DNA from 3 places in the Paenibacillus sp. FSL F4-0100 genome. Region 3 is predicted to be linked to each of the others. Evidence: riboswitches for the same ligand, from Rfam matches in the RefSeq annotation. Region 3 holds a riboswitch; each other region holds the start of a gene.
The links. A riboswitch is a leader RNA that binds a small molecule or an ion and turns the genes downstream of it on or off. The one in region 3 is predicted to bind cyclic di-GMP.
Positions count from the first base shown of each region.

Region 1: another riboswitch for cyclic di-GMP. It lies ahead of MHH48_RS34540 (S-layer homology domain-containing protein); the one in region 3 lies ahead of MHH48_RS26670 (LuxR C-terminal-related transcriptional regulator).
Region 2: another riboswitch for cyclic di-GMP. It lies ahead of MHH48_RS34520 (S-layer homology domain-containing protein); the one in region 3 lies ahead of MHH48_RS26670 (LuxR C-terminal-related transcriptional regulator).

Region 1 covers NZ_CP150303.1:7,616,299-7,627,078, reverse strand. Annotated here, with positions in the region: gene nadB (L-aspartate oxidase) at 1-263, opposite strand, end outside; gene MHH48_RS34550 (helix-turn-helix domain-containing protein) at 489-3,056, shown strand; gene MHH48_RS34545 (hypothetical protein) at 3,816-4,706, opposite strand; cyclic di-GMP riboswitch class I at 5,737-5,835, shown strand; gene MHH48_RS34540 (S-layer homology domain-containing protein) at 6,025-10,548, shown strand.
Region 2 covers NZ_CP150303.1:7,605,863-7,615,098, reverse strand. Annotated here, with positions in the region: gene MHH48_RS34535 (ATP-binding protein) at 1-2,246, shown strand, start outside; gene MHH48_RS34530 (hypothetical protein) at 2,574-2,819, opposite strand; gene MHH48_RS34525 (hypothetical protein) at 2,819-2,944, opposite strand; cyclic di-GMP riboswitch class I at 3,284-3,382, shown strand; gene MHH48_RS34520 (S-layer homology domain-containing protein) at 3,535-7,347, shown strand; gene MHH48_RS34515 (class I SAM-dependent methyltransferase) at 7,478-8,098, opposite strand; gene MHH48_RS34510 (DUF4386 domain-containing protein) at 8,104-8,802, opposite strand; gene MHH48_RS34505 (helix-turn-helix transcriptional regulator) at 8,821-9,042, opposite strand; gene MHH48_RS34500 (hypothetical protein) at 9,044-9,236, opposite strand, start outside.
Region 3 covers NZ_CP150303.1:5,899,120-5,909,899, forward strand. Annotated here, with positions in the region: gene MHH48_RS26660 (FtsX-like permease family protein) at 1-1,831, shown strand, start outside; gene MHH48_RS26665 (Spo0E family sporulation regulatory protein-aspartic acid phosphatase) at 1,962-2,153, opposite strand; gene MHH48_RS26670 (LuxR C-terminal-related transcriptional regulator) at 2,365-3,093, opposite strand; cyclic di-GMP riboswitch class I at 3,248-3,342, opposite strand; gene MHH48_RS26675 (YitT family protein) at 3,491-4,132, opposite strand; gene MHH48_RS26680 (phosphosulfolactate synthase) at 4,512-5,378, opposite strand; gene MHH48_RS26685 (MFS transporter) at 5,491-6,801, opposite strand; gene MHH48_RS26690 (2-phosphosulfolactate phosphatase) at 6,997-7,704, shown strand; gene MHH48_RS26695 (hypothetical protein) at 7,801-8,187, shown strand; gene MHH48_RS26700 (DNA polymerase IV) at 8,184-9,452, shown strand; gene MHH48_RS26705 (YolD-like family protein) at 9,449-9,790, shown strand; gene MHH48_RS26710 (collagen binding domain-containing protein) at 9,961-10,780, opposite strand, start outside.

The DNA of each region.
Region 1 (10,780 bases), 1.7 Mb from region 3:
CACAAACCCGCCCCGGCAACCAAAGTGTCTTGCCTATGAAACTCCGGCGAGTCTTCATCGGAGATGACCGCCGCGATGCCGCCTTGGGAGTATCGGGTATTGCTATCGAGCAGCGATTTTTTCGTAATCATTACCACCGACTTCGTCTCGCTCGCTTTAATCGCCGTAAACAAGCCGGCAATCCCCGCCCCAATGACGATCACATCCGTCCGGACGCGAGGGAGCTTTTGCACATCGAAATCAACCAAATAGCGTGGGAACATCATTCTTTTGATACTCCGCCGATTTGCCCTTCATCAATGCGATGCGTACGAATGGCATGCCGCATTCCTCCTTCTCGTTTTCCTTTAGTCTTTTCCTCACGCTTACTCGGCGTGTTCGGTATGATTGAATCTTAGCACGATGACGTCTATGCTAAGAATGCAGGCGAATTCGTACGAAGAGTTCGTGTAAGTTCGTGTAAGTTCGTGTTATCGGGAGGAGAATAAATGACAGGTAATCAAACGGAACGGATATGGCCGGAAGAGATGATTCGCAAACTGCGGCAGAGACCGGGCCCGGCAGGAAGGGCGAAGCTGCGGCAGATCGATCTGTCCGAGCGGATCGGGGTGGATATAAGGACGATTCAGCAGTGGGAAAATGGCGAACGGCTGCCGAGAGCTGATAATCTGCAATTGTTGATTCAACTTTTTGTCGTTGAACAAAAATTTCTTCGCGGTTCCGAGCGCGCGGAGGCTCAGTTGCTTTGGGAGACGGTCCGTCGATTCCATGACGACAGGTCAGGAAACAACCGGATGTATCCCCTTTTTGACGAACAATGGTTCGAGGCGATTCTCGCAGCTGCTTCTGCGGGTAGAGAGGCTGACGTTCACTCCGGAATCCGATCGGCAGGTTCGCCGGCACACAGGACCGATGAATCGCCGCGAAGTGCTACCGCACCATATGGAGCAACGAATCTACCAAGCAGAATGTCCTCATTTATCGGCCGCCTCGAACAGGTCTGGGAGATTCGGCAACATCTTGCCGATTCCCCCCTCGTCACGCTCGCGGGTGCCGGGGGAAGTGGCAAGACGCGCCTGGCGTATAAGGTCGCATCGGACGCCTGCCATTCTTATCCCGACGGCGTGTGGCTGTTCGAGCTCGCTTCGGCGATGGATACGCTCTCGGCGCTGAGAATCATCACTTCGGTATTGGGCGTCAAGGAACAGAAGGGAAGGCCGCTTATCGAGTCCTTGCTCAACCATATCCGGAACAAATGCATGCTTCTCGTGTTCGACAACTGCGAGCACTTGATCGATTTTTGCTCTTCTCTCATCGAGCGGTTGTTGTCGGCCTCCCCTAGGGTCGTTATTTTGGCCACCAGCCAGGAGCCGTTGAACATCGGCATGGAGCGCGTATGGAGGATTCCGCCGCTCACGTTCCCCACGGAGAATGAGTTGCGGGATCACGCATCAGATGACGCCATTCTGTCCCGCGAGTCCGTTCAGCTGTTTATCGAGCGCGCGACCGCCGTATCTCCCTCCTTCCGCGTATCGGAAGCGGACGTGAAGATCGTCGGGCGAATCTGCAAACGTCTGGAGGGCATCCCGCTGTCCATCGAGCTGGCAGCCGCCCGGACGAACGTGCTCAGCATCGAGCAACTCGACGAACGGCTGTCCGATATGTTCGCCGTCCTTACAGCGGGGAAGCGAACGGCCGCACCCCGTCATCAATCGCTTCGAGCCACCCTGGAATGGAGCTTCGCCCTGCTCACGGAGCAAGAGCGGCAGCTGCTGCGGAAGCTGAGTGTTTTTACCGGGGGATTCGAGCTGGAAGCGGTCGAACAGATCTGCGTGGATGAGGAATCGAACCCCTCGCTCGGACGGTTCGATCGTCAGGATGCCTTAAGCTTGGTTGCTAGCCTATTCAATAAATCGTTCCTATCTGTTGATTTGGCGAGTAGCGGACCTAGGCACAGATATGCGATGCTCGAGACGATTAAACAATTTGGAAGCGAACAATGGGAGAGGCACTGCACCGGCGAGGAACGCGAACGGATGATCCGCCGCTTCGTCGAGCACTACTGTCGATTCGTAGAAAGAGCAGAACGGGGGTTCCGCAGTCGAGACCGGGATGCCGCATTCGTGGCGATTCGGCGGGAATACGCCAACATTCGCTCCGCGCTGAAACTAGCCTGCGATCATCCGCGGGCGGAAGCTGCAATACGAATGGCATCCTGCCTCTATTATTACTGGCTGCATGAAGGGACCTTGCAGGAAGGATCCGCACAGCTGCGTGCGGCTCTGGCGACGCACAGTCAAACTTCCGTTCAAGAACACGCGGTAAAAGCGAAGCATGGTCTTAGCGTGTTGCTGTGGGTCATGGGAGAAGTCCAGGAAGCCGAAGACCTGGCCAGACAAAGCGCGGATGAAGCTCGCAAGCTCGGTCATCCGGCGCTCCTGGCATCTCAGCTTCGTATGCTTACTCAGCTGGCATCGCATTCGGGCTTGACGGACGAAGCGATTCGGCTAGCAGAAGAGAGCGTGCTGCATGCCAGGAATTCAGGTGACGATTGGAGCCTTGCGTCATCCTTAGGTACTCTGAGTTACATCCTGGTGGCGCAGCAGCAGTGGGAACGGGCGGAACCCTTGCTCGTCGAAAGTGCCACGCTATTCGAGAAAGCAAAAGACGACTTGGAGTTGTCGGGACCTTTTCGGGCCTTGGGATATATTGCGTTAAACCGGCAGAAACCCAGAGAAGCGTTGGCGCTTTTCAAGAGAGGCATCGCCATCTGCCAAACATATCCGGGAACGTGGTTCCTCGCGCGAGGAGTCGAGGGGCTTGCAAGCGCGTTGTGCGGGCTGGGAGAATACCGGGTGGCCGCTACGCTGATCGGAGTCTCCGAGAAATTACGAGCCAATCTTGGCTCCGCGGCCCAGCCCCAGTTTCAATGGATTTACGAGCAGGCGAAACGAACCTGCAGGCTAGAATGCGGCGATGCGCCGTTTAACGAGGCCATTACGATTGGAAGAGGAATGACGAGAGAGCAGGCCGTTTCTTTTGCGTTAGAGGTGTAGGGGCATTCCTTGTTGCGCCGTTTGTCGAGCAACGCTTGGTATTTTCTTCTTCGGCGGCAGCGAGTCGCTGTCCGATTTTAATTCAGCCACTCCGAACTTCCAACACCGCTGGTTTTTATAAAGTTGTTCTTCTCAACTTTCGAAAAGCATGCTTTTTGAAACGGTCAAAAACCCCTATCTTATCCGTCCCAAAATGTACCAAATATTTTTTTGGTACGTTTCATTTCTAAGAGATACATCTTGCGGAACTAAGATCCAAGGCAACTGAAAAGCATGGTAACAAGTATTCTGCCACACAGGGCCACCATCTGTTTCGCCTCCCCCTGTAAAAAGGCTGACATTACCAAGCCCTCTAAAGTAGAGAATTTTAAAGTGGTTTATTGGCGTGGGTGTGATTGAGCAGAAGCTTAAAACGTGGGGAAAGCGGCAGCCGATAAAGTCACGGCGATCATTAGCGAAGGTGAAGCTTGGCGGCCATAGGACCGCCATTTGTTTTCGCCGATAGACCCGTTAAGCTGAACCCTACCATAAGTGACGGCGAAAAATTTCCTTGGTGGGACGCTTGGGAATGTTATAGGCGTAAATAACCCATTTTCCATGTTGTGATACGGATGATCCACCAAGGCCTCTCTTGCTACTTGCTGCGCATAGGAATACCGAGCAAGCGCCCAATTTGTCCTGCGTTAAAAATGGTGGAGCGAAGCTTTAGCTCCGTGTTGCCTGAACTCCTTATAACCATGTTGCATCAGGGCCGTAAAATCAACCGTCCGATGGGGCGTACTTACCCACGTCCGGCTCGAATGCCGCTCCACTCGCCAGGTCCAGCTCTACGTGGGTGGTTCCGCGATCGTCGGTCAGCACGATCATTCGCGACCCGACGACGGGAACGCGGTCGGCGCTGGTGCGCATGTGTGCTGAGACGACACGAGGAGCACCGTCAACGATATAATTTACATCAACCGTGAACATCGGGAAATTGAAGAGCCAACTGTTAGTAAAATTCACGGCGGTCAACGTCCCATTGCATGATGAACCCTCCACGCGGAGTCGCTCGATGTCCGCCTGACGCCGCCGGGCGTGGGCGATAGAGCCGGGCAACCGCAGGAGCGCGATGGCGGCCCAGAGGGCTAAGCTAGCTCCGACGACGGCGCCGAGCTCTGGCGGGATCGTCGGCGATGTCACTATGGCCTCGAGGTCAAAGGGGCGCGATAGGTCGCTTGTCAGCGTCCAGAGCAGGAGGACTCCCGCGACTGCTGCGAGCCCTCCTGCTACCGATAGCGTCGCGAACAGGCCCGCCACCCTGGTCTGTCCGAACTGCTCAATCGATCGCGAGTACACTCCACCGGTCGTACCGATCGCGACGAACAGCAGCAAAACGGCGACGCCCACTGTGACCGGATGACCGAGGAGCATGCTGATCGCCGGTGTCGGCGCCATGCCGAGCAGTGCGCCGAACGGCACGGAGCCTGTCAGCGCCCACAGTGCAGCGGCTGAAAGCAGCCACGGTATCAGCGGAGCCGCGCGTCCGACGCTACGTCCCGGCCGGAGCATAGTCATCCGTCCGTTCTTATCCGTGGTGGAGAACAGCGGCAACGTCTCGATATGTTCTTGCTGCCCGTGCTTCTGCTTACCCTCCGCAGCATCCCTCATCAACGACATCGCCCTCCCGAGGAAGATACTCGCACCCTGAGCGGCGGAGGGGGATTCCCCGCGACGCGGCCGGGACAATCAACTATAAAATGGAGGAGTTTCTTCCCTTTTTCTTCCTCATTATTGAACGTTTTTTTGTAGGTGTTATGATATTCTAGGTGCCGTAATAGAAAGTTCAACTTCCTATTATCTTTGTACTCAGCCATACACAACTTCACCCCCAATATTTCATATCTATATTTTACCACTATAAACCTTGTCTATAGATCAGATGAGTTCGGGTCCGGCGATGTAAGAGTTGATTGGCGGACATGATCGGCCCCTGATACTGGGGGGGGACTATCCTAATATGGGGGTGAATACTCGATTTGGGGGGAATTTAAGCATTTAAAATAGCTCAAAAACCGACCCTAAACTTCCCGTAATACATATCAAAAAGTGATGGATCTTCTTCGGTTAAGCCGAACAATCCAGGAGGGGAAGATTCGGATGTTGAATCTCCAGATTTCAGCCGACCCGGCGGATTAAGTGGGTCCGATGAAACGGATATATTAGGTGAATCTGATAAACCTGGTCCATCCGATACTTCGAATGATTCGGTGAATGTAGAGTCCGGAGACAGTAAAGGCACAGATAACAAGTTGCCGAACACAGCTACGAATATGTACAGCTATTTGCTGGCGAGATGCATCATGCTGCTTGCAGGACTATCCCTCCTAAGAAGAAAAAAAGCATAAAGAAAGTTGACAAACAGCCCCTCAAGGCCGTGACCGCTGCAAGTCAGATAAGGTTGTATAGAAAATGTATAGGAGGAGCTAGTAGACTATAAGTTAATGAAGAAATAAGTAGATTTTTGGCGGATCCGACATGATCGTCCCGAATAAAAAAAATAGTGGTGATCACTTTTCCTAAAATTCTGCAAATAAAAGTAGGTTTCAACAAAGTTGGAGTATCGGGCCTAACCGTCCATTTTTTTCGAAGTATAATCCTAATTACTCAAGTGTTTAAATTCAATACTGTATACATACTCGTACGATAATAGCAAACCCGTTGAAAGGCGGGGACGCAAAGCTTAAGGGGCTAACGGATTTGCTGAAGACGCAAAAGCCAATGCCAGCCAGCTGCCAAATACGACGGAAACCTCCGTCTAGCGCATGCCGCTTTTAGACGGAGGTTTTTATTTCTAGATTGGATCGACATCCTATATGGGGGTGATGATTAGGGGGTTCAGAAATCCCGGTATCGTACTCGTATTGATCGGTTAAAGCGAGGGAAAAGATGATTGTCAGATTGTAGTGAAAAGGAGGACGGATAGAGAGTGTATTTACCAAAAAACAAAATTTGGAAAAAGCAGCTGATGATGCTACTGATATTCGTGCTGGCTGCAGGCAGTTTTTCTAGTGCGCTTGCGCCACGGTCCGCGGCAGCGGCTGGGGATCCGGCAGCACCCGGAGGGGTAGGTAGTAATTTGGTACTGTGGCTTAAAGCCGACGATGCTGCAGCCGATGCGAATAATCAGTTGACCGGTTGGGCAGATAAATCAGTGAGTCCAGTCAACTTTACCTTGAATGTTCCGAGTGGACAAGAAGCTAGAACCCCTAAAATTAATGCAAGCGGGGTAAACTTTAACCCGAGTGTAAAGTTCAACAATCCACCTAGTTCAAGCCATTATGGTGCTTCGGCCAAGCTGGTTGGCGATAAGAATATTACATTCCAATCAGGTTATGCAGTTTATAAGTGGCCTGAATCTGGAGATGCGGGTGCGCTTATTGGATCCACTACAACTAAAGATTATGGTGCCTTGATTTTGGGCGGCTCAGAAAAGTTGTTTGCAGTTGGGACTGGCGGGAACTCTATTTGGCGCAAATTCGGAGTTCCGGACAGAAGCAGATACCAAATTGCCGGCTATGAGATTCAAAACGCCACAAAACACATTGGCAGAGTTGATGGAAAAGAAGTTCCAGTAGGTAGAAATAACCCATTTGGTGAATTTGCATTCACACCTGTAGTTGGTGCGACCCCAGGATCGACAATGAACTGGTATGGCCTTCGCGCAGATGTGGCCGAAATTATTTTATACAGCGGAGAAACGAGTGTAGATGCGGCCAAGATTGAGTCTTATTTGGCATTGAAGTATGGAATTACGCTTAACGGCGGCAAGAGCGACTATATCGCAAGCGACGGTACCACAAAGATGTGGACGGCTGTAGACAATAGCGGCTATGGCAATCGCATAACCGGTATTGGCAAGGATGCAGCAAGCAGTCTGGAGCAGACGCAGTCTCTTTCGCAAGAAGCAGGGGCGCTAGTAACGATTGCACTTGGTGATCAAATTGCAGCTTCTAATAAAGACAATAAAAATGCAATTCCAAACGATAAGTCCTTCCTCACGTTCAGTGATAATGGGGGAACGGGGCAATATACGAAACTTATTACTGATACTAGTTCGTTTCCAAAAGGGTTGAATGAGACAACCAAGCTGATGGATCGAGTATTCAAGGTGCAAAAGAGCAACTGGAAGGATGCAAACATTACCTTGCAGTTGGATAATGAACCCGCTGAAGATTACAAGCTCTTTCTGTTAATCAGTGCAGATGACAAATTTGGACCCGAGGATGAGCTAATAGCGCTGGATGCGACCAACAAGGCTACCTTTAATAGCGCTAAGCTGGCCAACGGAAGTCATTTTACCTTTGTTAAATTTGTAGACAAGAAGCCTCTCCAGGAGAAGATTGCTGAAGAAGCTGCCTTAAAAGAGGCTGATTATTCCAAAGATAGCTGGGAAGCTTACCAGAAAGAGCTGGCAGATGCCAAGAAAGTATTAAATAACCCGGATGCGACGCAGAAGGAAGTCAATGAAGCGCTGGACAAAGTAGCTGAAGCGCAAAATAAACTGGCTGCGGACAAAACGGAACTGGCAAAGAAACGTCAGGAAATTGTTGACGAGAAGCTTGATAAAGAGGATTATTCCAAGGATAGCTGGGCTGCTTTAGAGGAAGCTATGAAGCAGGCTGAGACAGTGCTTAATGATCCGAAGGCGACACAAACAGAAGTCGACGAGATGTTGGAGAAGTTGACAGAAGCACGTGACGGATTGAAGACGGATAAGACGGAGCTTGAAAAAACAGTAAACGAACTAGAGCAAATCATTGACAGTGGCGAACTTAATAAAGGCGATTACACATCAGAAAGTGTGGAAATATTTGATGATGCCTTAAAGCATGCCAAAGAAGTGCTGGGTAATCCGAACGCTACGCAACGGGAAATTGACAATGCGAACAAGGAACTAAAAGAAGCTTATGATAATCTGGTCACCAAAGATGCTATTCTTGAGAAGCTGGAGTTGAAGGTGTTCGACGCCCAGGGCGGGAAGGAAATCAAGCTGGAGCCTCCATTCGATGGACACAGATATTTGAACTATCAAGCTACTGTAACGGAGAGTGTCTACAGTGCTGAGCTCTCTTTTGAGGAACTGCATCCGGAAAGCGAGGTTAATGTAACGTTCCATGGGAAAGAAGTTAAGAAATGGGACGATCTGCCGCTTCAGCCGGGCCCTAACGAGATCATCGTAACCGTGGATTTTGAGGGCAAGAAGAACACCTACACCGTGATCATTTATAAAACAGATAAGACCAAGCTTCGCGAGCTTGTTAATCAAATCGAAGACGACAAGGGAACGGGCACGCTGAAAGAAGAAGATTATACGCCGGAAAGCTGGAAAAAGTTCGAGAATTCTTTGACAGCAGCCGAAGAGGTGCTGAAGGACCCGGATGCAACGCAGGAAGAGGTAGACGCAGCGGAAAAAGCATTGCAAGAAGCGTATGATGGCTTGGTCAAAATTCCTGTAGACAAGTCCGAGCTACAACAGAAAGTAGATGAAATCAAAGGTGAGCAGAAGGACGGCAGCTTAAAGGAATCGGATTACACGCCGGAAAGCTGGAAAAAGCTTGAAGATGCATTGACAGCAGCCGAAGAGGTACTTAAGAACCCGGATGCGACGCAACAAGATGTTGACGATGCGAAGAAAGCATTGGAAGAGGCACGTGAAGGTTTGAAAGAAAAGGCTCCAGAGGTAGACAAGTCCGAGCTGCAACAGAAAGTGGATGAAATCAAAGATGAGCAGAAGGACGGCAGCTTAAAGGAATCGGATTACACGCCAGAAAGCTGGAAAAAGCTTGAAGATGCATTGACAGCAGCCGAAGAGGTACTTAAGAACCCGGATGCAACGCAGAAAGAAGTAGACGATGCAAAGAAAGCGTTGGAAGAAGCGCGCAACGGTTTGAAGGAGAAAGAGGCCGAGGTAGACAAGTCCGAGCTGCAACAAAAAGTAGATGAAATCAACGGTAAGCAGAAGGACGGCAGCTTAAAGGAATCGGACTACACACTTGAAAGCTGGAAAAAGCTCGACGATGCGTTGAAAGCAGCCGAAGAAGTGCTTAAAAAACCGGATGCAACGCAGAAAGAAGTAGACGATGCGAAGAAAGCGTTGGAAGACGCATATAAAAACTTAGAACGTGTCTCTACAGGCGGCGGTAATAACGGTTGGTGGCCGCCAGTGACAGTCCCAAATCCTTCCCAGCCTTCCGACATTAAAACAACCGTGAACGGCGAGCAGGGTTCGTTTGCTACCGGCAGCACCAAGAAAGACGGCGACAATGAATTCACCGTTGTCGAAGTGGATAAAGGCAAGCTGGACGACATTTTGTCCCAAGGAAACAACCAGAAGCTGGTGATCCAGGTTCCTGGAGATAAGGACGTTGAGGTAAAAGGCCTGACGGCAGCGGATGTGAAGAAGCTGGCCGACACAGGCTCGACGCTGACGATTGAGGATGAACTGCTAGCGATCTATCCGGTACCGGCGAAGCAGTTGGATCTGGACGCGATTGCGAAGCAATGGAATGGCGCGGAACTGAAAGATATTGCGCTGGACATCACTATCAAACGTGCGCCACAAGCGCTGGCTGACAGCGCCCGCAAGGAAGCGGCGGCAAAAGGTTACGAGTTGCTCGTGAACCCAGTTGATCTGGACCTTACGTTCTCGAAGGACGGCAAAACCGTCCGCGCAGGCCAACTGGACAAGTATGCGGTGAAATATATCGCACTGCCGAAAGACATTGATCCGAACCGGATTACGACGGGTGTCGTGGTGAATCCGGATGGCACAATGTTCCACTTGCCGACAGTCGTAACAAAGATCAACGATCGTTACTTTGCACAAATCAACGATCTGCGCACCTCCGGCACCTACTCGGTGATCTGGAATCCGCAGGACTTTGATGATGTGAAGAAGCATTGGGCGCAAAGCAATGTGAACAATATTGCAGCAAGACTGCAATTGAAAGGAACAGGTAACAATACATTCTCACCGAACCGCAATGTGAACCGTTCCGAATTTGCGGAGATTGTCACATTGGGCATGGGCTTCATGCGACAGGATGTGCCGCAAAACATGTTTAGCGATGTGTCGCAAGCGAAGTGGTACCATAATGCAGTGACGATTGCCCATGAGTTTGACATTGTACGCGGCTATACGGACGGCTTGTTCCGTGGAGAGCGGGAAATTACACGCGAACAAGGCATTGCAATGATCGCTCGTGCCTACCGATTTGCAGCGACACCAAAAGCGATGAGCCAGGCAGAAATTGCCACAACGCTTGCAAGCTTTGCTGATGCGGCCAAAGTATCCAACTGGGCGAAAGAGTCTGTTGCTCAAATGGTAGCAGCTGGCATCATTGAAGGCAAAGGCGCTAACCTGTTGAATCCGCAAGCGAGCATGACACGCGCAGAAGCGACAGCACTGATCGAAAGAGTGCTCAAGACAACCGGTCTGATCGACAAGTAAACAGTTATGCTAAACAACCATTGCCGACTTTCATGTCGTCGATGGTTGTTTATTCTCAGCGGCACATTTTTCGCCGATAGACCCGTTAAGCTGAACCGTATCACAAGTAGGGCGAATTAATTGGCTTAATCCCCCAAGGTGTGTGGTTATTCTTATCATAACAGCAGTAGTGAGTGATGCAGGAGAGATTGCAAGGCTGTCGCTCTTCATATCTATGCTCGGATGGGTGTTG
Region 2 (9,236 bases), 1.7 Mb from region 3:
ATCGCGAGCTTCCATATTGGCGTAGGATGTACCCTGTCTATAAAGTATTGAATCTAGGGACTGCCGGCATCACTTTGTTTTTAGATCCACCTCAAGTGATTATGCTCTTTCCGGTTTATTATCTATTGGTTGGTATTGCTGCAGTTATCACGTTGATTACAATGTTTAAAAAAGTAATCAAAGGTTTAAAGAGCAATCTTTTACTGCTTTTCTCTTTTCTTGCGTTGATGAACCATTTTCTTTGGTCGTTAATCTTGCTGGATAGCGGATTAAGTCTTGTCTACTATCCGTTCGATATGATTATTGCGATGGGTTGTTTAGCCTCTGAATGGTTTAAGGGTTACTTTATCATGCATGCGAACACCAAAGAGCTTGCTGCAACCTTGCAAAGAATGAATGACCATAAGGATCAATTTCTGGCAAACACTTCGCATGAATTTAAAAATCCGCTGCATAGCATGCTTAACATGTCACAATCCGTTTTAAAAAGGGAGCGGCATTTATTGCAGGAACGGAGCATCAAGGAGCTTGAAACGGTTTTATCTGTAGGACGTCGAATGACATTGATATTAAACGATTTGATTGATGTGATGAGTTTACGGGAAGGCAATCCGCGTATACAGAAAAGAGTCATATTTATTCAGCCAATTGTGACCGGAGTACTTGATATGCTGCAATTAAATGCAGAAGTGAAGTCTGTAAAAATTGCAAATCAAATTCCTGAAGATTTTCCTCCAGTAAATGCGGATGAGAACCGGGTTGTTCAAATCGTTTTCAATTTACTTCATAATGCTGTGAAATATACGAATGATGGGGTCATTTCGATTCAAGCTTTTGTAAAGGATGGACGAGCCTATATCGTTATTGCTGATACCGGGATCGGAATGGATGAGAACATGCTTAAGCGCCTATTCCGTCCGTACGAGCAAGCCAGCACGAGTGAGACTATGATTGATGGTGGCTTTGGGTTGGGTTTAAGCATAAGCAAGCAACTGGTTGAGCTTCATGGGGGTACGTTAGATGTGTCCTCTACTTTAGGAGAAGGCTCAACATTTACATTTTCATTAAAGCTAGCAGACTTGAAAGCGGTGGAAGAGAATGATGTGACGAACTCATTTGATTCTTTACCATTACAATTCATGCCGATTCAAGAAATAGCCTCCTCAGTGTATATGGAAAAAGTGAAAATTCCGCCAGCTACGAATCAAACAACTTTAATAGAAATGAATCGTGAACGTCCGATTCTATTAGTTGTTGATGATGATCCTGTCAACCTTCAAGTACTTGAAGCCATACTACCACCAGACGAATATGATTTAACGATGGTAACGAGCGGTAAAGAGGCATTAGCTATACTGGACACTAAGGAATGGGATCTGGTCATCTCCGATATCATGATGCCACAGATGTCCGGTTATGAGCTGACACGAATGATTCGTGAGCGGTTTACACTCACGGAGCTCCCTGTATTGCTCCTTACCGCAAGAAGCCAACCGAAAGATATTCAGAGCGGTTTTATAGCGGGGGCAAACGATTATGTGACGAAGCCAGTGGAAGCAATAGAAATAAAATCGCGGATCGAGGCGTTAACTACGATTAAACAATCCGTTCGGGAACAACTGCGATTAGAAGCTGCATGGCTGCAAGCGCAAATCCAGCCTCATTTTATATTTAATGCGTTGAATGCTGTAGCAGCTTTAAGCGATATTGATTTGGATAAGATGCGTAATTTGCTCGATGAATTCAGCAATTTTTTGAGGAATAAATTTAAATTTCAAAATATGGATAGGCTTGTTCCGATCGAAGAGGAGTTAAGTCTAGTGCGTTCTTATCTAAATATTGAAAAGGCTCGGTTTGAAGAAAGGTTACAGGTTATTTGGGAGATAGATGGCTACGGGGACTTAAAAGTCCCATTTCTTACGATCCAGCCTCTCGTTGAAAATGCGATAAGACATGGCATAATGAAGCGCAATCGTGGAGGAACGATTCTTATTCGGATTTTTGTCTATGAGACGCATGCAGAGATAACCGTTGAAGACGATGGGGACGGAATAGACGAGGTTCAATTGCAACGAATATTAGAAAGAAAAGCGGATAGTCGTTCAGGTGTCGGATTGATTAATACGGATCAGCGATTAAAACGGCACTTCGGAACTGGACTTCATATCACAAGTACGTTAGGTACAGGGACAAAGGTAACTTTTCATGTACATAACAGGTTGAATAGCGGGGATAAAGCTAGGTGATAAATAAGTGATTGCATGAGGAGCATCCTTGGCTGCTCCTTTCTTAATTTTCGCTGATAGCCTCGTTAAGCTGAACCGTATCATAAGTAGGGCGAAATTTGCACGAAAACACCAGGTGTAGGGACCATCCGTGGTGGATGGAGGCAACGAATTAGAGTACTTTTAAGGGCAGAACTGAAATCTTCGCGACGATGATTTTGGCTGCGTTGAGCGTGCGGTATTTTACGATTAAGTCACGTTAGACCTGTCTTGGCCTTACATTTACAAGCAATATGCTGGCAACGATAAGCACCATGCCCACGATAAGGTTCATCGTCAAATGTTCATTCAGGAACAAAATGCTGCAGATGATTGAGCCGACCGGGATGAGGAACGTGTGCGAGCCGACTTCGATGCCTCGCCTGAACCAATTAGCTTGAAGTATACGAGCCAACCGAGCGCAATGACGAATACGGAGATGAACAGCGTATCGTACAAGAAGGCTGCCGTCCAGCGCACCTCTGACCAGCTCTCGACAGTCGAGCCGTAAGCCGTCATGACGATGCCTCCAATCACGATCTGCATAGCGGTCATCACAGCGAATCGACCTTGGCCGCCTGCCGTTTGATATAGACTGTGCCAAGCGCCCAGCTTAGTTGCGGATCCCAAGGCGAGCAGAATGCCGAAGATGGAGATGCCTCCAATCCACCGATGCTCATCGAGGCGACTCCGCCGAAGCCGAGCAGTAGGCCGACCATTTTCCGGAGAAAGTTGACAAACAGCCCCTCAAGGCCGTGACCGCTGCAAGTCAGATAAGGTTGTATAGAAAATGTATAGGAGGAGCTAGTAGACTATAAGTTAATGAAGAAATAAGTAGATTTTTGGCGGATCCGACATGATCGTCCCGAATAAAAAAAATAGTGGTGATCACTTTTCCTAAAATTCTGCAAATAAAAGTAGGTTTCAACAAAGTTGGAGTATCGGGCCTAACCGTCCATTTTTTTCGAAGTATAATCCTAATTACGCAAGTGTTTAAATTCAATACTGTATACATACTCGTACGATAATGGCAAACCCGTTGAAAGACGGGGACGCAAAGCTAGAGGGGCTAAAGGATTTGCTGAAAACGCAAATGTCAATGCCAGCCAGCCGCCGAATACGACGGAAACTTCCGTCTGTTAGCGCATGCCGCTTAAAGGACGGAAGTTTTTTTATTATATCGTAAAGGAGGATCGAAAAAGTCAGCTATGAGGATGGGGGCTTATCCCACTTCATTTAAAATCGCAATGAATTTGGAGGAATGATTTATATGCGCGTCCATGGATCCAGGAATTATTGGAATAAACAACTGATCCTGCTGCTTGTTTTTATGCTAGTAGCGGAAGGATTTTTCACTATGCTTGCGCCACAAACGGCGAAAGCGGCTGCTCCTGCTCCAGGCGGGGTTAGCGGAGATTTGATCTCCTGGGTAGAGTTCACGAAGAGCATGGAGCAGGGGAAAATTGAAAACAACCTTGTTACCGAATTGCAGGACTTGGCGGATGAAGGAAGGAAATGGACTCCGTTTGCAACAAAGGAACAGAAGGTGGAGAATATCGGCAATAAAATGATCAACTTCCACCTCGTGACCGTTCCCGAAAGTTCCGATGCTGCCGTACAATATAAGACGAATTCGCCATTTGCCGATCCAACTTCAAATGCACGGGAAGTATTTTCCGTTCAGTCAAAAGATCTGGATGAAGCATGCCCAGCAGTGCCTCCTCCTGGTACGTACAATAGCGGCTTTCCTTGGGTAATGGGGGGGACTATGCCGGATGAATATTGTTCCCCAAAAACCGGTTTCGGTAGAATATCTTCAGGTCTCGGTTCTACTCAAGTGAGGGGGACAGTTAATCCCTTTAAAGAATTACCTACCATGTTGAATGTCTCAAGCGCGGTTAATAGCTGGAGGCTTAACATGAACGGGGCGATAACTGGTGGCGAATCGACCAATACAGTGAATTGGGAGACGACCGGGGCAGATGACGGATACTATGCGATCGGAGGAGCTAAAGCAACACCTTTCAAGGGCGGGAACATCGCGGAAGTCCTGGTATATAACCGCACACTGACAGATACGGAGCGGCAACAGGTCAATAGCTACCTGGCTCTCAAATACGGGATGACGATGGCAACCCGTGATTATTTGGCCAGCGACGGCATAACCAAGATGTTTAGCCATGCCGACAACACCGGCTATGGCAAGCACATTACGGGAATTGGCCGCGACGATAACGGCACATTGAATCAGAAGCAATCGAAGTCGCAGGTAGCGGGCGCCAATGTAACGATTGCGCTGGGTGATGCGATCACAGCGACTAACGATGCTAATACGAACCCGATTGCAAACGATAAAAGCTTCTTCGTTTTCAGCGACAATAACTTGTCGACCGTGTACGCCAAAGTCATCGATAATGACGATCTTCCCGCAAGCCATCAATTACAGCTCGCAACCAGCGTAACGTCGGCCAAGATGATGAATCGCGCATACAAGGTCGACAAAAGCGCCGATTGGAGCGATGCTCCGATTACCTTAAAAGTGGACGGCGCGGATGCAAGCGAGAATCAAGTGTTCTTATTCGTAAGTCCGGATAGCGCATTCTCGTCGGATGTAACCGCGCTGCCGCTGGATGCTGCGACGGGTCAAATTACGGTGAACAGCAGCGTATTGTCTGACGGCAGCTATTTTACATTTGTGGAGTATGTGGATAAGAGGTCGTTGGAGTCTCATGTTATTGATGCCGGAACCCTGGTGGAGGCCAATTATACCGCAGCCAGCTGGCAGGCATTTCAGCAAGCATTAGCTGATTCTAATAGCATTCTTACGGATGCGAATAAAATGCAAGATGAAGTGAATGCAGCCTTGAAGGCTCTTGAGGATGCTCGTGTAGCGCTAGTAAGCATAGCGGCACTTCAGGAGAAAGTGGATGAGATTAACGGCGAAATTACCGGCGGAACGTTGACGGAAACGGATTATACGGAGGAGAGCTGGGCCGAGTTGCAGAACAAGCTGGGCGAGGCCCAGACCGTTCTGAATGATCCGAACGCAACGAAGGCGGAGATCGATGCGGCATTAAAGGCGCTTGAGACTGCGCGCGGAAACCTCGTGATGGCGGGAGCGGAGCTTGAATCGCTGAACGTCTTCAATGCCGACGATAGAAGCCCGATCGACTTCGAACCGCCGTTCGACGGCGATCGATACTTGAATTATACGACGGTTTCGAATTCCGTCTATGGGGTCGGCATTGAACTGAAAGCATTGAATCCGAACAGTACCGTCAAAGTGACATTAAATGGACAAGAGGTCGATGCCGCCGAATGGGATCGTCTGCCGCTCCATGAAGGCCTCAATGTCATCAAGGTAGAGGTGACCGATCCGAATGGCAATACGAATGTGTATCGGATTGAAGTTTATCGTGTTTCCAACAAGCTCATATCGCTGACGCCTTCTACCGGTGTCTTGGAGCCTGCATTCGACACGCTAACGGAAAATTATAAGATGAGCGTTACGAACAGCGTCTATCAGCTTCATTGGACGCCGGTAACCTTGGATTCGACCGCTACGATCGAGTTCAGCGTAAATGGCGGGGCATACGCTGGGATCGCCAGAGGAACCGCAACTCCGCTTCATTCGCTTCAAGTCGGCGACAACACGGTCGTCTTTAAGGTGACGGATCAGGATGGCGTTGAAAGGTTGTATACCGTTATCGTAACCAGAGCCAGTGCACCTACGCCTGGCGATGGCGGTGGTGGCGGTAATGGCGGTAATAGCGGTAATGGCGGCAATGAAGGGGGAAGCGCAACTGCACCTGTACCGTCGGATGGCTCGGACATTCGTACATCCGTGAACGGGAAAGAGTATTCGTTTGCAACCGGCAAAACGTCAACTTCGGGAGACCGCACGATAACGTCGGTTCAAGTCGATCTGGACAAGCTGAACAATGCTTTGAATCAAGGCAACGGACAAAAGCTTGAGATTCTTTCTCCGAAAGACAGCGATTTAAAGGTTGACGGATTGACGGCAGAAACCGTGAAGCAAATCGCCGATAAGGGCGCAACCCTAGAGATCATCAATCCGCTAGCGATCTATCCGGTTCCTGGCGGAAAAATGGACTTCAACGGGGTGTCCAAGCAATTGGACAACGCGGCGCTCGGCGATATAGCGGTTCATATCGACATAAAGCGTTCTTCGGATACTTTGATCAATAACGCAAAGAACAAAGCGTCAGCGGAAGGTTACGAACTTCTGGTCAACCCGGTCGATCTGGATCTCACCTTCTCGCATGGCAGCAAGACGGTCAGATCGGAACAATTGAACGGATATGCGGCGAAATACATCGCTCAACCGGAAGACATCGATCCGAACCGCATTACCACAGGCGTTATCGTCAATCCGGACGGCAGCGTGTTCCACGTTCCGACGGTCGTGACGAAGATCAACAATCGCTATTATGCGATGATCAACGATTTGCGCAGCAGCGGTTCCTACTCGGTCATCTGGAATCCGCAGGATTTCGACGACGTGAAGAAGCACTGGGGCAAAGCGGACGTGAACAATATTGCCGCAAGGCTTGATCTTGCGGGTACCGGGAACAATACGTTCTCGCCGGATCGGAACGTGACGCGCTCCGAGTTTTCGGAAATTGTTGGGCTCGGTTTGGGCTTGATGCGGCAGAACGCACCAGAGAACATGTTCCCTGACGTTCCGGCTTCCGCTTGGTATCGAAACTCCGTTGCGATTGCTACTGAATTCGATATCGTCCGAGGCTATGACGACGGTAACTTCTATGGTGACCAACAGATTACGAGAGAACAGGGAATCGCGATGGTCGCGCGGGCATACAACCTGATCGACCCGCAAACCTCGCTCAGCGAGAATCGCATTGCTGAACTGCTGGCGAATTATAAAGACGCGGCAAGCGTATCCGCTTGGGCGAGAGCGGAAGTCGCCCGGCTGATCGAAGTGGGAATCGTTCAGGGCAACGGGCCCCAACTGCTCAGTCCGCAATCGAATATGACACGTGCCGAAACGACGGCATTGATTGCAAGATTGCTTAAAACAACCAATTTGATAGACAAGTAAACAAGTTACCCGAACAACCATTGACGAGTTACGATCGTCGATGGTTGTTTTTTCGCCGATAGCTCCGTTAAGCTGAACCGTATCATAAGTAACGGCGAAATATTTGGTGAAATGGCTCTTTCGTAACATATCAAATCTTCCTAGCAACAATGAAATATTCCTGAGAGCTTTTCTTCAAGCAATCTGATTCGACAATTGAAAAACTCCCTTTCTCAATTGTATCGATTAAATTTCGTATTTTAAATGATCTTATATTCGGCGTTAGACCAACTCTACCTGCAATGAATAACAAGCTGCTTAGAAATTTCTTTTCTCCCAAGCATGGTATTGCAGAAATCAATAATCCTCCCGGTTTCAACAGTTCATTCATTCGTTGCAGAACGATATGTTCATCTTCCAACAAATGCAGAACATGGAAGGCCAAAATGGCATCAAATGAGCCTTTCTTATGCCTTTCATCGAAAATGGTCGCATGAGCGTAGTTTATGTTTGCGATGTTTCGCTCTTTTGCCTTTTTTTCTGCAATTGCGATCATATTCGAAGATATATCAATCGCATGAATCCCTTTCACATATTCGGCAATTTCATTTGCTATCAACCCAGTGCCACAGCCGAAATCCAAAACAATGCTGCTTATTTTAAGATGCGTTTTCGTTCTTTTTATTATATTGATGTAAGTCTGTTCATCCTTCATCTCGATTTGATCATATTGACTTGCTGTTTTGTCCCAGAAACGTTCTGATGCATTCATTTCCGTTACACCTTCTTTTCAAGAGCATCCGCCCGGTTGAATCCTTTAAGGATTAGCCATATAGCCAAAACCAATTGTTGAGAGGCTATTGGAACGTTCAACGTCATGTAGGTTGCATCGAGACCGATGAAGCGAATCATAAATAATAAGCTCGCCAATATGGACAATATAGATCCAATAAGACCCGAAACGGACAACCAGCGTGGGACGAATTTTGTTTGGTAAAATATGCAGTTAAACAAGAACATAGCCAAAACAGATGTCAGTGTCGTGGCCACATGATTCACCAAATCACGTCCTTCCCGTAACAATCCACCCAAGGTCTGAAAATACGAGTCATCCAGAGTTCCAACTTTTGCAAATTCGTGGCTTAATGTCAATAGCAACAGAAGAATGATTACACCAGTAATAATGAACACACCCGCAATGATTCCGAAAGCAGCAGATCCAAGAGCTAAACCTTTATTATGCTTACTTAGAACCGGATACAACGCAATAGGAATACCCACATATGCAACAACCATTAACAACTGGGAAAACGCTCCTATCAGTACCTGATTTCCATTTGTAGAAGCCTGAACAAGGTAGTCTGCTCCATCTATAACTGGAACAACACTAAATATACCTGTAACCAACCCGGCTAATAATAACACCCCGGTAATTACTGCAGACCTTCTGCCTGAATTTGTATTCTTCCTCATCATCCATGAGCCTCCTCATCCTTACCTGCCCTTATCATCATATTGAAAGACCTCTTCGATGGACTTTTCGAAGACACGCGCGATGCGAAAAGCCAGCTCCAATGAAGGTGAATAATTCCCCTTCTCGATAGCAACAATCGTTTGTCTGGTGACCCCGGCCTTATCAGCTAATTGCTGCTGGGTCATCTCGTTATGATGAAAGCGAAGATTCCGTATATGATTGCTGATCGCATCCTTTCCCATGTTAGACTCCCTTTCTATAAAAGTAGAATTGAGCGATACGTCCCAGTAGATCGGATAAAAAACCGAAGAAGATCAACACAAGAAACGTTAAGTAAGTTGGAAGATCCGTAACGAGTGGAATCATGGATAATATAAACCCGAAGAAAAACACATAAAGCGAAATCCGGTCTGCCTTCAACTCGATGATCTTATCC
Region 3 (10,780 bases):
TTTCTCGACCACTGCCCGCATCTGGATGAACGATGCCGACTACCGGTCAACCATGGGTAGCTTGTCCACTCCGGAGCAATACATGTTATCGCTTCGCTATGCGTATCCCGAACAAAGCGGGGAGTACTGGCAGCGCTTTGAGCAGGCGCTCGGATCGCCGTTTTTGGAGGAACGCGTTTCGTTTGCCGAATTGTCGGCCTTTTACTTTATCATGAACAAGGTGATCGGCTTTGTCATGAGTTTCCTCGGGCTGATCATGATCCTCGTCGCTTTGCTTACGATCGGCTTTACGATCACGGACACGATCCTTGCCAATTATCGCACCATCGGCATTCTCAAATCGATCGGCATGACTTCCGAACGCATCATCGGTACCTACTTGCTGCAATACGGTTTAATGGCGATTGTCGCCTTGGTCCCAGCACTGATTGCAAGTCGCCTCCTTTCAGATGTCATCATCCAGAATTCCCTGTCTTTTCTCAAATCCGATACAGCACCTGTTCCCGTACAAGCAGCAGATGTTGCGATCTGGACCGGCTGCGGCCTGCTGCTCATCATCCTTCTATGCGTCCTTGTTTATGCTGCTAAGACACGCCATATTGAGCCCATTCAAGCGATCCGTTACGGCATGTCGGAATCCTCGCATAGTCGTACCCATCTGCATGGTGCCCGCATAAGACTACTGGACCGATGGTCCGTACCCACGGTCATCGGCTGGAAGCATGTGAGCGGCAACAAAAAAAGCGCAGCACTGATCTTTCTGCTAATGAGCATCACGGTGGCTGTGCTCGTCTTTGGCGCCGTGCTAGTAACCAGTGTCTATCGCATTGGTGAAACGTCGGCCCAGTGGGGTTATGACGATGCGGATATCGCCATTATGGTTATCCATGCGGAAGGTATGGATCGGGCAGAAATGCAAGCCTATATCCAAAACGACCCTCGGGTTCTCAGTCTAAACTGGTCTGGGGCCGCCACCGGCGTCATCGCGGATGTCGAAGGGGATAGCGATCATCAACAGACGTTTAGCCTCCCTTTGACGGTCGTGGAAGGCAGCATGGACGAGATGGGATTTGCCTCGCTTGCGGGCCGTAATCCTGCACTGCCTAATGAAGTTTCTATCGGAATCAATATTGCGCGTAAGTTGGACAAAGATATCGGCGACATACTCACGATCTACATTGAAGGAAAACCGCAGCAATTGCTGATCACCGGCACCTTTCAGTCTATTTCCAATTTGTCGAACGTCGCCAGGGTCACCTCGGACCTTGTGGAGCAGTTGCATCCGGACGCCGGGTTTATTCAGCTGAAGAGCAAAACCGATAGCGATGCGCTTGTACAGCAGCTGAACGAGCGTTACGGCCCTTCCATCCAAGCGCTGAAGCAGGAAGTGCTGCTCGATTCCGTATTCAAAGAAGCTGCGGCGGTTTTGCTCATTCCGATGAGTATGCTGGCTCTTCTGTTCATGGCTGTCACTTGTCTTATTGTTTATACGACTTGCCGTCTGCATATTCGTAAGGAAACGAAAACATATGGGATCTATGCCTCGCTCGGCCTGACAGCAACCGATATCCGTCGTGCCTTGACAAGTGGCATTGCCGGACTGGCTGCGCTTGGTGCACTTGTTGGCATCGCTTGCGGTGTCTACGCATTGCCAGCCGTGCTGCGCGGTCTGCTCTCTACCTACGGTATTGTCAAGCTGCCACTCATCATGGAATGGCCGCTGGCCATTGGGCTGGCTCTGATCGCGCTTGCTATTGCCGTCAGCGGCTGCTGGTTGGCTTCACGAATCCTCCGCCGCACCTCCCTTCGGGTGTTGGTAATGGATTCATGAGGACAGTCCACGAGCAAAAAAAAAAGATGACCTCCAAATTTCGGAGGTCATCTTTTTTTTGCTTCTTGCCTTAGTAAATCTTAATCCGTTTGTTTCACCGCCCAAGTAGATATCTTCTTATGAAGAAGATCTACTTTCTTTTGATATATTCTTCTTGGTTTTTTAATTGCATGTAACGAACAATCAGCTTATCCAACGACTGTGAAATGGCGACAACATCTCGATGCACCAATTCGAAACTGCTGGCCACTCGCTCAAGTTCTCTTCGTAGAAGTTCGAGTTTTTTCGCTACTTGTTCGAGCTCGCTCTCGATAGAAATCATCTTGTTCACCCACCCCCGTCGTAACAAGTGATTGATGACCGTTGCCACAGTTCCTGGGACAAACTTTTTCAAACCATAAGAATTGAATCTCTCATCTTATCGATAACGCGAATCAGCTTAAAGCTACAGCTACTTATCATTATAAAATTCGACGTAAACAAAAAAAATACCCAGAATTGGGTAATCTTTGTCTTAAGAATTTTTATGACGGTTATGTAAATTTTTTAAGAAATGCTCCTTTATGGTTGACTCTCGTTTTTGCATATATCTTTTTAATAAAAGTACGAACCGTACTTTGACTAATACCATAAATATCAGCAATTTCAGGTACATTTTTATTCTCCAGCCACCCATATGCTATTTCTTTCTCTCGATTCGTTAATTCATATTGGTGAAAGTGAGAATAGATCAATTCCCTCTGCAGAATGGGATCCTTTTGAGGTAACTTTTCTTCAATATTCTTGGCCAAGTGTTCAATGAGTGGTATGGCAAATGTAACCTCGTGTAAATAATGAAAACTAAGGCCAAGGTAGCCTATGATCACATTTTTTATTCGAATGGGAGTACAAACACACGCCAATTCTGAAAACAAGCGATTACTATGCTCGGCCCCAACTACGACAGAAAGCGTTTGTTGTTCCATGGATAATGAAATGGCATTATTTCCTGCGTCTTCCATTGCCAATGAGGTCCCACTTTTCATATTATTTCTCTCGAGAAAACTTTTTAACGAACCTGTTCCGCAATAATCGATGACGGTTCCATCCATATCTGTTATAACAAATAAATAGGGTATAGACAGCAAATCGTTCATATTCCTTGTTTCCTCTTGGAGCAAATAAAGAATTTCTTTCCGTTCAATCAACCTTTCTTTTATTTCAGTCATACTGAGGATATTAGGAAAATGATTGTTTGCTTCTACCAGTGTTCTTTGACCCATTATTTTCCCTTCTTCCCTTGTAAGAATAAGCGATTAATAATGGAATCGATCTCCTATTCATCGCCGCGGCTGCATTCGGCAGCTCCTAGCGAAAAATAAAAAAACCCCATCCATTATGATAACCACAACAAAACAGACGGAGGCTTCCGTCGTATTCGGCAACTGGCTGGCATCGCGGTCTTAAGTAGCTCCACATTAGCCCCTGTAGCTTTGCGTCGCCACTTTTCAGTGGGTTTGCTATTATCGTACTACGAAGTGTGAATTTGTCGAATATTCAAACATGTTATGACATATTCAAACTATAACTTACATTGTTTTTCATTTAATATAGGCCGCACGACCCAAATTTCCATATTTTTGTTATATTTGTCAATCACTCTTATGTCCGTACACAGAATCACTTTTTGCGCCAAGCGGGTTCATAGATCGACTTAGGAGGAGGAAACTGATGAATCCAGTTAATGATCCGGGTCGATATCCACTGGCATACAACTGCAAGGATAATAATTTTCCAATCGATCACATAGGCAGTGAAGGCGAATATGATTCCATTCATCCAGAACAATGAGGTACCGGGGTTGATTCTTTTATACTTATAAATGGCTAAGGCAACATAACCGATTCCCCCGTTCGATACCCTCTGCTTTATGAGGATGGCGACACCTGTTCCGAGAATAACCGAGCCAAATAGAAGATCGATCCATACGTTGCCAAACGGGGGTTCTAAGAACACCTCGAAGAAATTAACGGAAACGGACGTCACCGTTATAACAAATATGGTCCCGAAGGCACTGACACCGTCAAGATAAGGGACTGTAAAGGCGAGGAAAATAAAATTGGCTAACCACAGTCCGAGACTCATTGGGAGCTCAAACACATGGTTCAGAAGAACCGCGATCCCTGCTCCTCCCCCCGAAGGAATGGCGTGAGGAAACAAGAACATTGCCATGGCAAAACCTTGAATGATGGAGCCGGCGGTAATGAAGAAGAGTTTCTTGGAAATACGACGAAAGAAAAAGGGGCTTTTTCGCCCGGGCATGATCTGTAAATTCACACGGAATCATCCTTCATAGATTAGAGTAACAAGCCAGTCCTGCTTGTTTAGTGTATGCTTGTTCCCTGAAGGGGATTACCGGGATCGGTCTCTTCAACGAAAATATGTATAGGCTGACTCTGGAGATATCCATAGACAGCCCTCTAGAGGTTGTTCAAAAAGTCCGCTTTTGATCACGAAGCGAATCAGGAAGCAATTCGGCATCGAATCTTGAATTCAGCCGGGCCTTCCGGTGCTCACGTACCCAAAACGTACGCTCCGCTCCTGACGTCCCTAGCTTCATCCAACCTTCTCGGTGCTGAAAATCGACCTTTTTGAACACGCACTTCTAGTAATTATCATTCTCTTGTGGTTTGGTCTATGTTTAAATCACGTAACAAAATCCATCCGTATGTTTCTCTCTCACCCCGAGTTCAAACGTATCTTGACGAAGTCCCCGGCGCATCGTTTCAAGGGAAAGCACTTCGGTGGGTTGGATATTCCCCAAATGCACATTAGATCCCAATTTGCGGAGAAGCATCGCTTGCTGCTCCTTAAGAGGTGCCTCCCAAATCAGCTTTCTTGCATCCGACACGTAGTCGATGATAGTATTTATCATTTCTTCCTGGCACTCGCCATGCTTATCGAAAATACCGATACCTAGTCCTGACTCGCGCGCTTCAACGATGATATACTCGGCACCTACGTCTAAATCCGCTTCCATCGTATACGCGAGCATTTCGGCTTCGATGCGGGAACCGGATTGCTTTTTACCATACTCCGTAAAAACCCGAAGTCCGCGTTGTTTACCTTCCCGGATGAGCTCCGTTCGTTTTTTTCGCGACATCTCAATCGTGCCGTCAGATACTTCTATAGCGTTAAATCCAAGACGGCAAACGGTATTAAAAAATGCGGGGACGACATCTTGCTGCACGGCTGTCTCAAGCAAGGTTCCGCCGGGCATGACCGTGATTCCATGTTGTTTGGCTAGATTGATCTTATATAGCAGCATTTCCGTTTTATACAGCGGAGCCGTCCCAAAACCGAATTTGACGCAATCGATGTAATCCGAGGCTGTCTCGATCACATCTGAAAACATGTTTCTACCCAAGCCTTTATCAATAACCATCGTCATCCCGCGTTCCATGACCCCGTAGGTGTCGTGGTCTTTTTTGCCGTGCTCGGGATTTTCGCGCAGCCCGCTCGGATCACATATCTCCATGGGCCAAACTGTTCGCAGGGAACTGTTCATTTTAGGATCTCCTCAATTCTTTTTGATGTAGTCGTTTAATCCAATGACATTGGCATAATATGCTCATGCCCATTGACAGGTGCCCATCTTTTACAATAAGCGATTTGTCTGGTCATCCGATCCGCCGAGGCGGCTTAATCAAAAAGAACACGAATCCTAAAGCAACCAAAGATAGTGAAGACACGGTTATAAAAACGACATGATCCGATTTGTCCATCATCCACCCGAATAAGGGAGGCCCTGCTGCAACCCCCAAAAATCGCAAGCTATTGTAAAGGGACGTAATCATTCCCCGCTCACTTTTCTCAACAGCGCCGGTGATCATTGTATTTAAGCAAGGAAGAAGCATTCCGGTTCCAATGCAGCTGACTGTTAGCAACCCGATAAACACATAAATGTTGTTAAAAAAGAAAAGCGTAGCCGCCAGAGAAAGGGTCATGGCAAGCAGCCCGATATTCATCAGCCAACGGATCAGCAGGCCCTTTTTCTTGATCAAGCTTCCAGTTGTATAGGAGGTGATCACCATCCCGAGTAATGGAATGGCCAATATCAAGCCCTTCTTGACCCCGTCGATGTGGTACGGCTTGTCTTCAAGAATGTTGGATAAATAGAATAGTACGCCAAACAAAATGAACAACCCCAGTGATCCGGCAAAAAAAGCAGTGATGAGCCAGCGGCCTTTTTCTTTGAAGATGCCTTTGATTTTCCCAAGGTATTTCCCTAGTTCTTGCTTTGAAGATTGTTTCGATTCTTTGATCATAAAAATGACGGCCAACAACGATAACGCACAGAACACGGGAAATGCGAAAAAGGAAGCATACCACACGATTAGCATAAGCAGGGAACCGATGATCGGGCTGAGTACCTTCCCTGCGCCATTGGAGGCTTCGATTAAGCCCAGTGCCTTGCTTTCGGTCCCGCCATCGTATAAATCGCCAACGAGCGCCATGGCAATCGGTGCTGTTCCGGCGGCCGCTAGCCCCTGAATCGCCCTCGCAGTGATAATCACCGCAAATGAGTTCCAAATGGCGCCGAATCCTGCCAGAATACCGGCAGCTCCATATATGATCAAGGCGGGTATAATAATAATTTTTCGTCCATATCGATCGGACAAATAACCAATAATCGGAATAAACAAGCCTGCTGCCAAGGAGAAAATTGTGATGATCAAGCTGCTTTGAAATTTACTGATACCAAGCTCCCTTTGCATTTCAGGAAGCCCCGGGACTAGCATGGAATTGCCGAAAACGAGTACGATCGGGATCGTCGCTAGTGCGATAAATTCCCACAATTGACCCTTTGAGCTGTTAGAAGACTTTGATTTTCCGGAAGATTCGCTGTCTTTTGTCTCCGCGGAGTCGGTCTGCAGGTCGATATCGCTATTAAAGCTAATATTCAGTTTTCGCTTTTTGGTCTTTTCCATGGTATCGCTCCTCAGACTTGAAGTTCGTTTATAGTAGGCCATTTATTAGTACATGCTTCCTAATTATCACCACATCCGAATTTAATATTCCTTTATTGCTGCGGAATCCTTGGAGGATTTGAGCACTCCTTGGATTTGGGCAAATATACTGTTACTAAAATAGCCCAAGTATGCCGGGTGAAAGGGGTTTGCTGCATGCCGATACAGATTATCCAAGGACATCATCATACATTGGAAGCATCACACATCAATGTTGTAATTGATGTTATAAGGGCTTTTACCGTAGCGCACTATGCCTTTATCAATGGGGTTCAAGGTATCATTCTGGCAGGAACTCTAGACGACGCCTTGCGTCTAAAAAAAATCGATCCTGACTTTTTATTAGCGGGAGAGATACAGGGGCTGCCGATTCCGGGGTTTGAACTGGACAATTCGCCTGTACGTTTACACAACTTGGATCTTCGGGAGAAATTTCTGATCCAGAAGACAACCAATGGGGTTACAGCAACCCTAAACGCATTGAGTACCGAGCACCTATTCGTTACCGGGTTCACCAATGCAAGAACAACAGCAGAGTTTATAAAGAGAAACTTATTAAAAGAAGACAACATGATGATTAATTTAATTGCTTCGCATCCGTCAGGGGATGATGATCTGGCCTGCGCACAATATATATCGGAGATTCTCCAAGACACTAACCGTATATCTGCCGAGGAAACCATTGAACGGATTCGAAAGTCAGAAGCGGCCGAGAAATTTTACGATAATGAAAAACCGGAATTTTTACAGGAGGATATTTCGTTTTGCATCCAAGAGATCCCTTCCGATTTTGTAATGAAAGTGAATCGGAACAAAAACCATCCGTTGATTGAAAGGTTCCAGGTGGGGGGCTTTAATCACTGATTATGGATTCGTCACCATAAGGGTATAATTTACATTGATAAAAGAACGAATGTTCGCATATAATACAAACAAACGTTCCCGTCAATGAGGTGGTTAATGATGTTGAGTATTGGGTTGAAGCCAGATGAAACCCAACTGGTGAAGGATTATATTTTATTACCCCTTTTACTTGATGTGTTAGAGCATGATCGTTCGATCCTATGCAGAGCAGATTTAAAGACCCCCGAGCTAACGAATGCGATCATCGACCATTTGCAGGCAGCCGCATTATCCGATTTAGCTCAAGCTCGTAAAAAAATGCGTGAATATGCCATTAAGGTTTACGAGGATCGAAAAACAAAGCTGGGCATTGAGGTTGAATTCGTCTGTAGAGGGTATCATCACAAGCTGTCCATACTATGGGGGCTAATTGAGGCGGAGATCGAGCAAAGATCGTACACCTACCTGGGGCTACAAATTGCAGATAAGGGGAGTCTGTTGTGAAATCATCTAACCGAGTCATCATGTTAGGAGATTGCCAGTCCTTTTATGCATCTGTTGAGAAAGCTGACCATCCCGAGTATACAGGCCGCCCTTTGGTAGTTGCAGGGGATCCGGAAAGACGTTCAGGTATCGTGCTGGCTGCTTGTCCGCTTGCTAAAAAAAAAGGAATAACGACGGCAGAGAGATTAGGGGAAGCACTGTCAAAGTGCCCGGATCTTGTCGTCATTAAACCTAGGATGCAGAAGTATATTGACGTTTCGATGCAAATCACGGAGATATACAAGAGTTATACCGATTTGGTTGAGCCTTACAGTATCGATGAGCAATTTTTGGACGTTACCGGTTCGCTGCACCTGTTCGGTACACCCGATGAGTTAGCCACAACCATTCAGCGTCATGTCCTGGATGCTACGGGTGTTAACGCTCGCTTCGGCATCGGTGAAACCAAAATCCTGGCTAAAACAGCCTGTGACAACTATGCCAAGAAAAATCCGTCCGGCATCTACACATTGTCCAAGGACTCGCTTGCGGATACCCTTTGGAAACTGCCCGTTAGCTGTATGTTTATGGCCGGCAGCAAGATGACCCGCCACTTTAACGTCATGGGGCTGCCCACGATCGGCAGCGTGGCTCAGACGCCTCTTGCTAAATTGAAGCAGATGATGCGCCGTAAATTCGGTAAAAATTCCGATATTTCAGCCGAGATGTACTGGCGAATTGCCAACGGAATCGATGATAGCCCGGTAAGGCCAGGCACTCACCAGGTTGACCCTAAATCGGTTGGACACATGATGACCCTCCCTCGGGACTATACCAAGCTGGAAGAAATCAAGGTCGTGCTGCTTGAGCTGACGGAGTTGGTTTGCCAGCGATGCCGCGGTCTTGGTTTTATGGGGCATGTTGTGTCGGTCGGTTGTATGGGTGCAGATTTTGACCGCCCTACGGGATTTAGCCGACAGATGAAGATGGAGGATCCGTCGAATATTACGAATCAGGTTTACCGCTGGGCATGCCGGCTGCTTGAAACGTATTGGGACGGCCTGCCGATTCGGCGGGTCGGTATTAGCTTGTCGCAGTTTTCCCCGGATACGGAATACCAAATGTCATTGTTTGATACAGGACGGGAGCGGTCGATGGCACTTGAACGGGTGACCGATGCCCTAAAAAATAAATACGGGAATTCGATTGTGATTAGAGCCGTATCCAAAACAGACGCAGGCCAAGCGCTGGATCGATCAGCCAAGATAGGAGGACACTATAAATGACAACACGAAAAAAGCTTGAGGGAAACGGGCTGTGGGAATCCAGTCGGATGATGCTGCCGGAACACAAAGAAACCATCATTCGCAGGCAACTGGAAGAAGGCAGAAAAGACCGGCCGACGCTGGATCCCCAAGAAATGGAATTAATCGAGAGCGCGCTCGCCGAGTCATTTCATGAACACCGCATGATTTCCGTAAGGCTGTTCGATGAATACGAGAACACGGAATTGACAGGAATTGTCGTGCTGATCCACACGTTTAGACGGGAGATCAAACTATCCATGGCCGAAGAGGAATCGCGTTGGATTAAAATTGACGAGATCATTTCAGCAGGATCATGATAAAACTAAACCCCCAGTGAGATAACGCATCATAAATACCTCTGATCTCGATCAGAGGTATTTATGCTACTGCACATTATAAATGCATACATCCTGGCGGTTGATCCCCCTCATGGAAAACGGCTCCCCCTGCCCTGGTTACAGGACAAGGAGAGCCGAAATCTGACGAATTATGGTTTCATTTTTATCCGTTTGCGACCTAGCCATACACCGAAAGCGATCAGCCCGAGACCAGCCAAATAGAATGGATAAGGGCTCGCCTCACCGGTTTTGGGAAGCATCGGAACCGTCGTTTGCGGTGTTGAAGTCTTCTCAGATGGAGTTGGTGCTTCCGGCTTTTGAGGCTCAGGATCGACGCCCCCTCGCGGAATATCCTCTTCGTCAATATCGACGGCAGGTGTTTCCGGCTCTGCCGGAGGTGTCTCAGGTGTTTGAGGCGTCTCAGGCGTTGTTGGTTCACCTCTTGGAACATCCTCATCCGGCACCTCTACCTCACCGGTCGGATTACCCGGATTGGTAGGGTTCCCCGGGTTGCCTGGGTCTGTCGGATTGCCGGGATTCGTTGGATTCCCCGGGTTACCTGGGTCTGTCGGATTTCCAGGATCCGTTGGGTTCCCCGGATTCCCCGGGTCCGTCGGATTACCAGGATCCGTTGGGTTTTCAGGATCTGTCGGATCTGTTGGATCTGTTGGATCTGTTGGATCTGTAGGCTCGCCAGGTACTACCGGCTCTTCCTTGCGGTTCGTAACGATCATTTTCTTAACATTATCTTGATTCTTGATGCTGGAATCAATCGTTACGTCCCACTTCGCTTGCTCGATCTTATATCCTTCTGGAGCGGCCAGCTCCTCCAAAACATACTCGTCGTACAGCAGCTTCGTAAACAGGATCTTGCCTTCATCATCCGTGGTTTTTACGATCGGCGTCCGTTTGCCTGCCTTATCATAGAGCGCAAACTTGGCTCCCGCCAGCGGTTTCGTCTGATCGTCC